2 regions of the Shewanella sp. 553 genome follow, and region 2 is predicted to be linked to the other one. Evidence: predicted binding sites of a transcription regulator. Region 2 holds the regulator's gene; the other holds the start of a gene.
What was found. The regulator sigma-54, encoded in region 2, starts transcription at its own class of promoters, with help from an activator protein. The targets are predictions, from matches to a motif close to GTTGGCACGNNNNTNGNNT.

Region 1 (7,565 bases), 650 kb from region 2:
ACTGGCAATATCCATCGCCTCACTATGACGAAGCTCTGCCATCGCTGGCAACAAACTTGGGTCGCTGCGAAGCGTAGTCACGCCAGTTGCAGGCAAAGCACTGGTGTTTGATGCCAAGGCCATGTTGGCAAGTGGCATAAACTCGGCTCCAGGGCCGCCACCTTTGATCAGCGACGCGGGTAATGCCACGCTGCTATTGTCCGCAGCCGTTACTGCACCAACCTGTATAGGGGTGGCTAAGGTACCAGCAGGGATCTTGATTGCCGTTTTCATGGGGTTGCTCAAGGTCGCCAAGGCATTGGCCTGTGCGGCGCTATCGCTGCCTGCTGCGGCGAATCGCATTGCCATATCGTTGCCGCCGTCAGCCATGGCGGTTGAAAATCCCAACTGCGCCGCATAAGGGCTGGCGGTGGTGACGATACTGGCCAATGGTGCACTCTGTGGTGACAGCAATTCAGGGTTAAGCAGGCCACGGTAGCTCATATTAGCGGGGGCCATATTCACAGAAGTCATGCTAGCTGAACTCATCGCACCCATAGGCATAGGGCCGCCGCTCAACTCATGAGCTAATGCCTGCTCAAGCATCGCTAAAGCGATGTCAGTTTGCTCACCTTGCGCTGCAGTATCGACTAAAGCTGGCGTATCCTTATCGGCAGGCAATAGGGCAAACTGCGGTATCTCCTCGTGCTCTGACGTGTTAGCCGAAGACGTGTTAGCCGTAACGCTCGCCGCTTTACCACTGGCCTCGGCCGCAACGGGTCGCGCCATTATAAAATCAGATATCATCAACAGCTCCGCTGCTTAGGGTTAATTGATAGGCCGCAAGTCCCGGTTGTTGCTGTTTAAAGCGCTTCATCTCTTCGCTGAGTTCATCGCGCGCCGCCTCCAATTCACGCAACACTTGAGCATGGATCTGTCCAAGATCGGCGCGGGCTTGTCGTTGTGCCTCGCTACTTACCGTACCCGCCTTGGTCAACGCCCTGATAAGGGTGGCATTGACCCGAGTGACATTCTCCCAATCAGCTTGGTCTGCATACTGACGTAACGCGACGCCAAAACGCTGCCACTGCTCAATTGAGATTGGCCCATCCTTCTCTAACATTGGTAATAACCTCGGTTACAGGCTGGAGCGCTTCGGCGCTGTTCTCAATACTGGCACTGATTAATTGACGGCTACAGTAGTCATATAAACGATTTAGGCTGGTGGCCACTTCTCCGCCGTTTTCCAAGTCCAGCATGGAGTCGAGCCCATGAACAATATTGAGACACTTATTGATGCTAATACCCTTAGCCTCATAGCGTTTTCGCTCCATGTGCCCTGCGGCGCGCTCTAACTCTTCAAGCAAACCTTCCAGTAGCATACGAACCATATCGTGGGGATTCGCAGCGGCAACGCGGGCATCTAAAGAGGCTTGCTGATACGCATTAAAGGGATCGTGCTCATTTAACATTTATACTATTTTCCTTTTAAAACAAACCACTGGCTGCACTCAGTTGGTTTATGGTCGCTTCCATGGCCGTAAATTGGGCCAAGTAAATTTGGTAACGTTGCTGCATGTGATAATCGTGACGCTCCATGTTCTCGTTGACTCTGTCTATCTGGCCATCGAGGGTATCTTTCTTCAGATCCATCAAGCCTTGAAAGTCGTTAAAGGGTTTCATCACTGTTTCGAGTCTGTCGACATAACTGCCAGCATCGGTAAACATGGCTTCGATAGCCGATGCATCACCCTTTAGCGCGTCGGTCAACTTAGTTTCATCAACTTTCAACTTGCCGTAGCGGTCTAATTCAATGCCGATATCCGATAAACGCATGCCGTTTGGTGCACTGGCAAATATCGAGTCACGCATCTGGCTTTGCAATTGACGAATAGAAGCGTCCCCTTTCAAGACGCCGATTTGTCCCTCTTTTACCGTAGTGGCTACTTCATCTTCATCGTCTTTATCGGTATTGTTATCTTCCTCAATCACCGAACTGCCCATCGAGCGAGTCAACTGATTGATCTGCTGCAACATGGTGTTAAAGGCTTCAACAAAGTCTTTCACTGCATCTTGGGTACCTTCGAAATCTTCTTCGATTTTAACCCAGCTGCTTTCACCGGCGCCGTGAGTACTGGTTAACTCTAAGCTGACGCCATCGACCACATTTTCGAGGTAGTTGCTGCTACTGGTAATGTCGATACCATTAAGGCTTAGCTTGGCGTCTTGCGCCGCGCGGCGCTCGGTCATACCGAAATCAACCCCATCAAGCTCAACGGTTAAACTGTTGGCCACGCCTGATTCGGTCGCCGACATCATTAATTCAACTTGGCCGCCCGTACGCACCAAAGAGGCTTGCATTCCAGGGTTATCTGGATGCTTGTTAATCACATCGCGTAATTGCGCCACCGTCATGGGCGCGCCACTATTAACCGTCGCAAGATCAATCTCTAAGCGCTGGGCAGGATCGCTACCTAGCTGAATACTAAACACACCTGAGGCCGGCAATAACTCATCTTCTGAGGCATAACTCTTGGTTAATTGCTGTGCCTGCGCCAACTGCTCGATATGCAGCTCATAATTTCCCTTAGGGGCATCGGCCGTCACTGTTACGCTGGCTTTGTCGTCACTGACGCTCGAGGTCTTGCCTTTGAAGGCTTCAGTGTCAAAACTGGTTAACTTAGCCGTTAGCTTGTCCATGCTTTTTTCAAGCAATTTATACGCATCTAACTTGGCGTTATAGGTGTTAAGGTTGTTCTTATATAGGGCATCTTTTCCCGCACGCTCAACCATAATCAGCTGTTCGGAAAACTGCGCCGCACTCATACCTGAAATCATTAAAAAATCCTCTTATTGATAACCTTAAAGCAAACCTTGTACCAAGATTTATCTAATTGTTTTTAATATATTTTTAAAAGAAGCGAGATCCTATTAGGTGAGGAGGCTTCCGTTGTTACAACACAAAGGGAAGTAATGCTTCCGCGCCAATGCGCTCAGTGGGTAACAACAATCGATGTGGATAGCTCAAATAGGCGACCGAAACGGGCTGGAGCTGAAATAAGCAGGGAGACAAAAGTCAATTTAAGAGGATAAAAAAAGGGGCCGCAGCCTAATGCCAGTCAGTTAAGCTGATTGGCATTTTTCTTTTTATGGGGATATTTGCTTGGTTTTGACTTTATAGCCCTTGGGTACACCCTATCTTCTCGTTTCGTTGGTAGCTCGAAGTTACCTAGCATTTCTATCAGTTGCTCGTAATGTTTGGGTAAATTTCCTGGGCTCATCAGTGGTAATCTTGCTAGGTAACTTAGTATCGTACTCGCACAATTACTGAAGCTGAGGCGATTGGCCCATATTCCTTTTCTTGATGCGGCCTCAGTCATTGCTTGACGCATCAGGTTGTAGCCAAGTAGTAAGCCCCAAAGTTCCTGTTCTACCATCTCTGATTTTTTACTTCTTAGCGTATACTCGCTGTTTAGTAGGGTTTGTTTCATCTCTCTGTAGCCAAGCTCTATTTCCCATCGATGATTATATAACTCAACGATGTCAGCACTTGGAAAGCGTAATGGGTCGACCATTGAGGTTAATACCTGATGCGTCTTACCTTTTATTGATTTTGTCACCAGCCTCGCTTCTATATGCGTCGGTAGCGCTGGGTTTTGTTGTCTGGCTTGGGCGGTTATTGCCAATTTCACCTGTTTATCTAACCGGCCATTTGAGTGTAAAACCTCGTACTGAAGCCCCTTTCTCGCAGGGATTAACCAGTGCCGCTCTTCACCACCTAGTTGCCATTGATGTAGCAAGTTTAAGGAGTAAAAACCTTTATCGAACATCGTGAGACTATGGTCTGGAGTTGACTGTATGAGCGCTTCTGCTAGCTTCATTTCACTCGTTTTATAACCATCAAACGCGCTATTTATCAGTTGATGGCTAGTGAGCTCCATATGACACACCATACGAACCTGAGGAAATGAGGTGTCACCATGTTGATTTGATGGTGAGCCAAAAGCATTACGATTATCAGCGGTGTCTTGAGTGCGCCAGACTACACCATCAACGGCTAATAAATTCAGTCCACACCATGTCTCAAATTGAGTGTTGCTATAGTAATGTTTTGCCATCATTTGAAAGGCATTTTTCATACTCTGCACACCTAACCTCTGGCGCCCTTGAACAAGAGCACTGGGGGCAATGAGCTTCTTTTTACCTGGTAGCATCAACTCCATATGAGTCGCAAGCTCCCATACAGACTGTTGTCGGTAAAAACTCATACCAATGACAGACCACATAACTGCATCAAGGGGTAAGCGACGTTTTCTTACTGTGGCGACCCCCGCAGTTTCAAAGGCTTGCTGGATGATGTTTTCATCCAATAAGTGATTAAGATTGGTAAAAGCTGTGGCTTCTTGGTGGTATTCAAAAGCGGTGCAGAAAGCTTGTTCTAAAGACATAAAAAAATCCAATATCATTTCTGATATTGGATTTTGAAGCCTTTTAAAGATCGGTCAACTGATCGTTTATATGCTTAACTGATCAGCATTAGGCCGCAGCCCCTTGATGGTTAAGGTGCTTACAATTAACGTAATAGACCCATAACCAAACCAGTGTTTTGGTTTGCAGAAGACAGGATAGTGGTACCTGCTTGAACTAACATTTGGTTCTTAGTCATGCTTGCAGATTCAGTCGCGAAATCAGCATCCATAATACGACCAGCAGCAGACTTAGTGTTTTCTGTGATGCTAGTTAAGTTAGCCGCAGTGTGACCTAGACGGTTGATGTTAGCACCTAGCTCAGAACGCGCAACACCCACTTCATCGATATAAGTATCAATCGCTGTAATTGCAGCAGTTGCACCAGCAGTCGTTGTTAAATCACCAGCTAGGGCAGTTGGAGCAGTCATGGTGACAGTTAGCGTTTCAGTAGTACCAGCACCAATTTGGAACTGAACACCACCAGTTAGCTTAGCCATTAGGTCGTTACCCGCGTAAGTGGTTTCACCCATAATACGAGTAGATTCAGCAACCAACTCTTGGAACTCAGAGTTAAGTGCCGCCATATCTGTAGTCGAGTTCACGCCGTTGGCTGCTTGAGTGGCCAATTCTTTTTGACGGTTAGCGATGTTAGTCAACTCTTCTAGCGCACCGTCACCAGTTTGTAGCATAGAAGTCGCATCAGAAATGTTACGATTGGCAGTTTCCATGCCACGGATGTTGGCATTCATACGGTTAGCAATCTGTAGACCTGCAGCATCGTCAGATGCGCTGTTGATACGAAGACCAGTAGATAAACGCTCCATAGCGTTAGTCAGTAGATCGTTGCTCTTAGTAACCGCATTTTGTGAAACCAGTGACGCGTAATTAGTGTGAACTGAAAGCATGTGTATTCTCCAAGAAATTAAAATGTTTCATCGTGATTCACAATAGATAAGACGGCAGTGCAAAAGAAAACTGAAAATAAAAATCTAAAATTTTTTAAATAAATTGATCTAACCTGTCACTCGAGCGCCGATCACCATAGCCGCTGTGGTGGTTATCAACTCCTCCAAAATAAAAAGATGCTAAGAACACGATACAGAAAAAGCATAACGACACGGCAAGAGTTACCTCATTGTCATGAAAAAGCCGACCCTAGGGTCGGCTTAATATTCTCACTCACAGGGTGAGAGCATGAATGCTTAAATATCACCCAACGTCTTTAAGCCTGCTGTTAGTACCTGCTCCAGATAATCAGTGCTGCCGTGTGCACGCTTCTGTTTGCGTGGGATACTGATTTTTCGAGTTGTTTCCGCTCGGAGCATATTCAACGCTATCTTCCTTGCTCCGGACAATACCTCCGCCGCATTGCCTCTATATATTTGACATTGGTCTTCCTTCATCGACGCGTCCAATACCCAATGCAGGCTATTTTCAACCGCCCAGTGGCTGCGTACTGCATTGGCAAAACGAGCCTTACTCAGTTTGGCTGAACTGATGTAATAACGGTACTCAAGGGATTCATTGCCGCTTTTCGTTCGACGATAGCTTAACGCAACACCAATACTTTTAAGCCCTTTCCATTCAGGGAAAGCGTCGGCTAAGCTGCCTGCGTCCATTACACAATAGGCTCTAGCTTCGTTACGTCCGTGCTGCTTCTCTAAGCAAAGCACTTCTTCGTCAATCTCGCTGCCAAGCGCCTTACGAACGGCATTATGCAGTGTTTTTTGATTACCTTTTACGGCAAGTAAATAATCTCCACCCCGCTCAATAATTTGTTCGGCGATATCTGTCTGACATCCCATGGCATCTATTGATATCAGACAACCTTTTATATCCAACAGCGCCAGTAATGCGGGAATGGCGGTAATTTCATTCGACTTACTTTCGGTTTTAACTTGCCCAAGCACGACGTTATTTTCTGTTGCGAAGGCATTTACCATGTGGATGGCTGACAGTCTGTTCTCGCGATTATATGAACCACATAGCCGTTTACCATCTATCGCAATAAGCTGACCGTCGGATAACTCAGCAACAGACTTCATCCAGTCGATAAAGCAATACTGAAACTGCTCGCTATCTATTCTCGATATGACTCGAGCAATAGTGTCATGAACAGGTAACCCATTCTTAAAAAGTCCTTTTTTGGCAAACCAGTTAAAGTGGAGATCGCCAAAATCTTCGATATCTTCCCAACCTTGTGCCCCAGCTATTGAGGCACAAACCACGAGGAATAAAATATCAGTAAATAGATGCTCGACTTTGGCTGACTGACGAGGATCTTCTAAGGAACTAAAGAACTGTTGAAATGCACCGGAGTTCATAGGGCTCTCCACAAAAGAGAGTATAAGATCACAGCCAATATGGCCCGTCCAGCTATTTGAGCGAATATCACCCTAATAGCTCAAATTATGTTCGCGATCTCGCCCTGTTCTCACTCACTCGTTGAAGTCAATGATTCCAGCAGAAATGTGCACAATTTAACCCAATAGCGCAGTCACTTGATCGCGATTGGCATTGCCCTGCGCCATCAATGACGTCAACTGGTAGACAAAGGGTTGCGGCTGCATAAACTTGTCCAGTAGTTGTAACTCCGTCTGTGGTGGAATGGCCGCCATCGATGTCTGCATCTGGCTCAGTAATGCGGCGTGGGTGGCTAAGATCACCTGGATCTGACTATCGATTTTTTGTTGTGTCTTGGTTACTTTAGCTAAGGTCTGCTTTAAGTTGCTGTCGGCCTTTAAACCCCACTCGCGGGGATCTTGCACACTAAAGCGCTCATCCAAGTGGATATTACGCAACTCGCCAGCGGGCAAGCGTTGCCCCTCGCCCATCATCAGCAAGCCTTCTTGTACCTGTTGCCACACAGAGCTGGGTGCCTTAAACAAACATTCGCCATTGATCCGTTCAACATTAAGCCCTAAAGGGGCGAGTGCATTAGCTAACACCTGATTAAGCTGCTGCCGGTCCAAGCCGGCAGCCAAGGTCACATGTAATGAGCGCTGACCAAGCTGCACCAATATGCGCTCGTCACGTTGCTTCGGCACAGTTAAGTCGACCGAGCGCAACACAAAAGCATGCGTGGCAGCAGGGGTTTGCGATAGCAGGTTAAAATGA
Region 2 (7,565 bases):
GCTGAGGGCGAGTTTGAAGTGTATTACCAGCAAGATGATGGCCTGTTTACACCCTTACCCAATTACTTACCTGTGAGTTTGGCCATCAGCGGGCAAGATTGGTGGAGTAAACGTGATGCTTATGGTGAGGCGCTGGATCAAAGTAATTTAGTCTATCGAAAGGTCGAACATTTGGGCGACATTAACCATGATGGTCTGGCAGATATGGTGGTGCGCTATACCAAGAGTTCAGGAGTGCTGGATCGGGTTAACGATTATGAAATTTACCTAGGCAGTAAAATAAAAGACAAGCTGCAGTTTGCCAAGGTGCCTAGCAGTGTGATCCGCGCCGAGGGTACCTTAACGGGTTTTGAGCTGGTGGATATCGATAATGATAAGGTTGATGAAGTGCTGGTGTCGGGCTTCGATATTGGTGTGTCGCAGATCATCGGTGCGCTCGTGTCGGGGAGCATTGATCAAGATGTACACTTATTTAAAAGTGATGCCACTAGCCGCTTTGCCAGTAAACCTAATATTACCAAAGAGGTGGAGCTAAGCTTTAGTTTAACTTCGGGGCAAACGGGGCAACCTGTGGTGACTTTTGCCGATATTGACGGCGATGGCTATCAAGATCTCTTGCTCTCTGGTGGCGAGCAGGCACTCACGGTGTATTTAGGCGAGCCGAGTGACAGCCTGTTTAATCGCAACGATGAAACTCTTAAACTACAGCTGCCCCGCGATGGTGAGATGCTCAGCGTGAGCGATCTTAATCATGACGGGAAAGATGAGCTAATCATTAAATATGGCCGCGAAGACAGTCAGGCACTGCAACAGCAATTGATGGTGATTATGGCGCAATAGCCAGGGTTGAACACTCAGCAAAGAAGCTAATGGCACCGCTTAAGCCATTACACCACGAGCGGTGCCTAACAAGCTAGTGCAGTAAGTAGAGGGTGGCCAAGCCTAAAAAAGCAAATAAGCCTATTACATCGGTGACAGTGGTCAGCACCATGCCACCCGCCAGCGCAGGGTCGACATTGAGCTTTTTAAGCAGTAGCGGGATAGTGGCGCCAGCAAATCCAGCCACCGTCATGTTGATTAACATGGCGCCGCCAATTAAAGCGCCTAGGGCGACATCGTCTTTCCATAGCCAAACGGCAGCAAACACCAAAATAGACCAGAGCAGGCCATTAAGAAAGCCGATCGCTAACTCCTTGCCAACTAACCAACGTGAGTTACTTTGACCTATCTGTCCTAGTGCGATACCGCGGATCACTAAAGCTAAGGTTTGGTTACCAGCCACTCCGCCCATGCTGGGCACTATGGTCATTAATACCGCAATGGTAGCAAATTGTTCTATGGTGCCTTCAAACATATTGCTCACCGACGCCGCTAACAGTGCGGCAAATAGATTAATCGTCAGCCAGAGTGAGCGCCGAAAGGTACTCTTAAGGACCGGGCCGAAGGTGTCGGTCTCATCATCCATTCCGGCCATCCCCATCATCGAATGCTCAGCATCTTCACGGATCACATCGACAACGTCATCTATGGTGATCCGCCCAAGCAGTTTATTGGTTTTTTCATCGACCACAGGTGCCGATACCCAGTCGTGGCGTTCAAATAGCTGCGCGACTTCACTGTCGTGCATACCCACAGGGATCCCTTCGAGCTCTTGGTTCATGATGTCGCGCACCGATGCATTCGGATCGCAGGTGAGCAGATCGGCGATCGCTACGCCACCAAGCAGGCTGTCGTGCTTGTCAACCACATATAGGGTATCGGTGGCTTCTGGTAATTCACCACGAATACGCAGGTAACGCAGGATCACGTCGACATTCACATCTGGCCTTAGGGTCACCGTATCTGTGTTCATTAAGCTGCCGGCGGTGTCTTCTGGGTATGACAGAGCCTGTTCGACTCGCGCCCTATCTTGGCTGCGCATCGATTGCAGTACTTGATTGAATACGCTGTCTGGCAGGCTACGCAGTATGTAGGCCAGGTCGTCGGTATCCATATTTTCGGCCGCTTTTGCTACGCGCTCAGGGCTCATCTGGCTAATAAATTGATCTTTGAGCTCTTCACTGAGTTCATCGAGTATCTCACCCGTATGGGCTTGATCGATAAGTTGCCATAATACTTGCCGCGCACGCGGTGGAGAGGACTCTAAAATAAAGGCGATATCCGAGGCCGCCATGTCGTGCAGCATACTACGCACATGGACAAACATACCGCTGCTCAGGGCTTGCGTCAGCTGCTGTAAACGTTGATCTGTAGTTTCATTATCTAACACTTCGATCGGCATGACTTCCCCTTGGAAAAATGGCGCGGCGACATAGGTTATTGGCTAAGTAACCTGAACTCGGGATAATTATAGAATGAGATGAGCCGTTTAGGCTCGAGGTGGGGCGATTATACGGCTTCTTCGAATTTTGCGTCAATCAGTGCGCTAATGGCATCGAGTGCCGCTTGGGCATCTTGGCCTTCACTGGTGATGGTAATAGTTTTACCAAAGCCGGTTTCTAGCATTAATAGCCCAAGCACACTGGCGGCTGAAGCTTGCTTGTCACCTTGAATTAAGGTGACTTGGGCATCAAACTGAGCGGCCAATACCGCCAGTTTGGTGGCGGCTCGCGCATGCAACCCCAGCTTGTTGCAGATGGTTAATTGGCGTTCAAGCTTGTTCATGCTGAAGTTCTCTGTGGCGCGCCTGTACCTTATGTTTCCCTTTATTGAACAGCTTGGCCAGTTGATCGGTCACATACACCGAGCGATGTTGGCCGCCGGTACAACCAATGGCGATCGTTAAGTAGCTACGGTTATTGCGCTCAAGGTGTGGCAGCCACGTTTCGAATAGATTTTCTATCTGCCAAATAAACTTATTTACTAGCGGCTGCTGACTTAAAAACTGCTGCACTGGTTGGTCGAGACCCGTCAGCGGGCGTAACTCCGTTTCCCAGTGGGGATTGGGCAGAAAACGCACGTCAAACATAAAGTCTGCTTCACTTGGCATACCGTATTTAAAGCCAAATGACTCAAAGTTAATCACTAACTCCTTGTCTACTGTGCCTAGTAAGATCTCGCGTACCTTATCGCTTAAATCATAGATGTTAAGGGTAGAGGTGTCGATGTAGTGATCGACCATCTTAGAGATAGGCTCGAGCATTTTGCCTTCAAGTTGAATGGCTTCTTTGAGAGAGGCTTTTGAGCGTGACAGTGGATGTAACCTGCGGGTTTCACTGTAGCGTTTAAGTAACACATCGTCAGATGAGTTTAAGAAGAAACTCAGTATTTCGGTATCTTTAGGGAGATTAGCTAGCTGCTTCTCCAGCTGAATGTCCTCGCTGGGCATGTTGCGCACATCGACGCTTATGGCTACGAGTTCATTTCGACCTTTGAGCTGACTGAGCAGTGAGTCCATCATCTGTAGTGGCAGATTATCGACACAGTAATAACCCAGATCTTCCAGTACCCTAAGGACTACCGATTTTCCTGAGCCTGATCGCCCAGATACCATTACCAATTTCATTGGGTGATCACCTGATACAATTCTGCCTCGTCGTGGGTTTTTCTTAGCTGTTTGATGATGGCTTTATCACTTAATTTCTCTGCCATCGCGGCGAGGGTGCTAAGGTGCTGTTCGCATTGCTCTGAAGGAACCAATAATGCAAAGAGGATATCGACGGGCTGATTATCAATTGCATCGAATGCGATTGGCTCAGCACATTTAATCAATACGGCGACTGGCTTCTCAATATTCGTCAGCCGTCCGTGAGGGATCGCGATACCATTGCCTATACCTGTGCTGCCCATTTTCTCTCTCGCCAAAAGGCTTTCAAAAATCTCTTGAGAGGAAAGGGTGGGGTACTGGACAGCGGCCAAGTCGCTGATAAGTTCCAGTACCTTTTTCTTACTGCCCGGAGTGGCGCAGGTTGTGCACTCCGGCCGCAGGATGGTACTAAGTTCCATCGTTAATGCTTTATTAGCTTCTCTTTGTGTTTAATGACCTGACGATCTAATTTATCGATCAGGGAATCTATCGCGGCATACATGTCCGCGTGCTCTGATGTTGCAAATACTTCCCCACCACGGAGATGTAACTTTGCTTCAACTTTTTGCATCAATTTTTCGACATTTAATATCACATGGACATTATTGATCTGATCGAAATGCCGTTCAAGCTTTGTAAACTTTTCTTCAACATAGTTGCGCAGAGATTGGGTGATCTCGATGTGGTGCCCAGTCAGATTTATTTGCATAAAGTGATTCCTCCGGTTTCCAGTTGTTGATTATAAGCTTTTACGTTGATTTGACGGCGGTATCAACATCGCCTCACGATATTTTGCAATCGTGCGTCGAGCGACTTGGATACCTTGCTCTGCCAGCAGTTGTGCCATCTTACTGTCACTTAAGGGTTTCTTTTGATTTTCTGCGGCGACTAGCTTCTTAATAAAAGCGCGGATCGCAGTAGAAGAGCATTCACCACCATCGTCGGTCCCGACATGGCTGGAGAAAAAGTATTTCAGCTCAAAAATCCCTCTTGGCGTGTGCATATACTTTTGGGTAGTGACCCGCGAGATGGTCGATTCATGCATCTCGACCGCTTCGGCAATATCATTAAGCACCATAGGTTTCATCGCTTCTTCACCAAACTCGAAAAAACCTTGCTGGAAATCGACAATGCAGTTGGTGACCTTAAGCAAGGTATCGTTGCGGCTCTCTAAACTTTTTAGAAACCATTTAGCTTCTTGCAAGTGACCACGAATAAACTGGCCATCGGCTTGGTTTTTGGTGCTGCGTGCCATCGAGGCATAATGTTGGTTTACATTAATCTTAGGCATACTATCGGGATTAAGCTCGACCACCCAGCGACCTTTTTTCTTGCTAACTGTGACATCGGGGATCACGTATTCGTCGCGACTGGCAGTAATGGCCAGCCCCGGGCGCGGATTGAGGGTTTGAATTAGCGCTATGGCCTCACGCAGGTCATCCTCTTTCAGCTTGGTCTTACGCATCAATAGGCGAAAGTCTCGTCCGGCGATAAGATCTAAGTAATCACGGATCAAGAGTCTGGCGTTGTCGATATGCGGGGTGTCGGGGTTGTATTGGGCCAGTTGGATCATCAGGCATTCGCTGAGGTCTCTGGCACCAATCCCGATAGGATCGAAATGTTGTACCCGTTTTAATACCGCTTCAATTTCGTCGAGTTCGATTTCAGGATCGCCCATGGCTTCGAGAATATCGTCGCACGTTTGCGTCAAGTAGCCGCGCTCGTCTATGGCGTCAATGATGGCGGTGGCGATAGCAAGATCGTTGTCAGAAAAGGGCGTGAGGTTTTTTTGCCATTCGAGGTGTTCATACAAGCCTTCGCTGGTTTCCCCTTGAAAGGGCATGTCATCGTCGCGCATGGCACCAGAGCTGGAGTTGGGTGAGGCGGTATAGACCTCATCCCATGTGGTGTCGACGGGAAGCTCATCGGGCATAGAGTCTTGATTGAGTGCATCGGAGGTTTCTAAGCTTGAATTGTCTTCACTCGAGTCGACTTGCAGTTGCTCATTGTAATCGGTGTCGAAGTTGTCATTACGCTCTTGTTCTGAGTCGATATTGGCGCCTTCTTGCTCCTCGTCTAACTCGAGTAGAGGGTTAGACTCTAATGCTTGCTGGATCTCTTGCTGCAATTCCAATGACGAGAGTTGCAACAGACGAATGGCCTGTTGCAACTGGGGCGTCATGGTTAAATGCTGACCCATTTTGAGCTGAAGTGACGCTTTCATCGTACTGCTATTCCCTTGTTTCTAATTCTAAAGTGAGAAAGCTGCCTCTGGTATTAAACCGCTAAGGCGAATGATCTACTTAACAAGGTAAGAGCGGTTTAGCCTTTTACCTTGAGCGCTAATAACGTTAACTATAGCTTGAATTGTTCTCCTAAGTACACCGCTCGAACTTGTTGGTTATCTAAGATCTCATCGGGTGTTCCTTCGGCAATCAAATTACCGTGACTGACAATGTAGGCTTTTTCACACACATCCAATGTTTCACGTACGTTGTGGTCGGTGATCAGTACGCCAAGGCCACGATTTTTCAGTTGCTCAATAATCTTTTTGATGTCGATAACCGAAATGGGATCGACCCCGGCGAAGGGTTCATCAAGCAAAATAAACTTAGGATTGGCGGCTAATGCTCGGGCGATTTCGACGCGACGACGTTCGCCACCGGACAGTGCCATCCCCTGACTATCGCGGATGTGAGTAATATGAAACTCTTCTAGCAGGTGCTCCAACTCCTCTTCGCGCGCATCGTTACTGAGCTCGCGTCGGGTTTGTAATACCGCCATAATATTATCGCGTACCGATAATTTCCGAAAAATACTGGCTTCTTGCGGTAGATAGCCAATCCCTTTGCGGGCGCGCAAATGCATAGGATCTAAAGTGAGATCGTCATCGTCAATAAAAATACGTCCCTTGTCACTCTGGACTAGACCGACCACCATGTAAAAGGTGGTGGTTTTACCTGCGCCATTAGGCCCTAGCAAGCCGACGATTTGCCCTGTGCGTACGGTTAAGCTGACATCTTGTACCACGGCGCGGCTTTTGTAGCTTTTGGCTAAGTTAACCGCTTTTAGCGTCATCTCTGTCATTGCTTTTCCTGCTTGGGCTGTTCTTGGGGCTGACTTTTGCTGTTGTCTTGGTAACTTTCGGGTTGAATGATGGTGATAACGCGATCGCTACCCGTACTTTCGGCTATCAACTGTTGCTGCTCAATGTTGTAGCGAATTTGATTACCTGTGACTTGGCTACCTTCTTGTTCGAGGGTGGCATTACCAATTAGGGTTAGAGTGCGGGTCGACAGTTCATAGCGGATCTCATTGGCGCTGGCTGACGCTGGACGACCATTTTCCATCACCTGTGTATAAGTGGCTGGCTTACCCTTTGCCACTAAGATTTTGCCGCTACTATTTTCTTTGGTAAAGGCGCGTAATTCATCGGCTAAAATTTTAATGGAGCCTTGAGTCACCTCTACTGGGCCATTGAAGATAATCTGATTATTTTTAATATCAGCTTCTTGGCTTGCGGCTGAAATCTTAACCTCTTGCAGCAGGTCGGTTTCATTCGCCGCACTCTGCAGGCTAACCATGGTTAACAGGCCTGCAAGAATAAGATTATTTAGTTTCATATGTTCCTTCTACCTGGCTCGTCAGTCGTACTTTTTGTGCATTGAGGTCGGCATATAAGCCTTTTCCGGTAATCAAAAAATCGTTACCGGTGATCCGAATGGTTTGATCGGATGTCATGATCATGGTGTTGAGGTCCAATTCCATGTAGTTGGTTTCTATGGTTTGGATGGGCTCTTCAGGGCTAATGGCATCAATAATGACATTATTTTCCAAGATGACTTTGCCACTGTCTTTGTCTAATGTACCCCGAGCCGAGCGCAACCGCCACTGAGCATCGCCGTTATCGGGATAGACCAGATAAGTAGGCTGGGTAAAATAGGTCATATTACGCTCGGCATAGTGTTCCATATGGCTAGCCGAGACGCGGCTATTAAGTTTGCCTTGTTCGTCGTATTGCACGCTATTAATGTTGTTA

Region 1: a site for sigma-54 is predicted at 2,845-2,863, ahead of fliD (flagellar filament capping protein FliD). Genes of this name have one in related genera too.

The regions. Positions count from the first base shown of each region.
Region 1 covers NZ_CM181701.1:3,864,944-3,872,508, forward strand. Annotated here, with positions in the region: gene AC5YBZ_RS17080 (flagellar hook-length control protein FliK) at 1-786, opposite strand, end outside; gene AC5YBZ_RS17085 (hypothetical protein) at 776-1,102, opposite strand; gene fliS (flagellar export chaperone FliS) at 1,071-1,451, opposite strand; gene fliD (flagellar filament capping protein FliD) at 1,468-2,817, opposite strand; gene AC5YBZ_RS17100 (IS4 family transposase) at 3,099-4,427, opposite strand; gene AC5YBZ_RS17105 (flagellin N-terminal helical domain-containing protein) at 4,553-5,353, opposite strand; gene AC5YBZ_RS17110 (ISAs1 family transposase) at 5,651-6,772, opposite strand; gene AC5YBZ_RS17115 (hypothetical protein) at 6,929-7,565, opposite strand, start outside.
Region 2 covers NZ_CM181701.1:490,751-498,315, forward strand. Annotated here, with positions in the region: gene AC5YBZ_RS02280 (FG-GAP repeat domain-containing protein) at 1-840, shown strand, start outside; gene mgtE (magnesium transporter) at 914-2,281, opposite strand; gene AC5YBZ_RS02290 (HPr family phosphocarrier protein) at 2,389-2,664, opposite strand; gene rapZ (RNase adapter RapZ) at 2,651-3,505, opposite strand; gene ptsN (PTS IIA-like nitrogen regulatory protein PtsN) at 3,502-3,945, opposite strand; gene hpf (ribosome hibernation promoting factor) at 3,948-4,235, opposite strand; gene AC5YBZ_RS02310 (RNA polymerase factor sigma-54) at 4,266-5,750, opposite strand; gene lptB (LPS export ABC transporter ATP-binding protein) at 5,882-6,613, opposite strand; gene lptA (lipopolysaccharide transport periplasmic protein LptA) at 6,610-7,149, opposite strand; gene lptC (LPS export ABC transporter periplasmic protein LptC) at 7,136-7,565, opposite strand, start outside.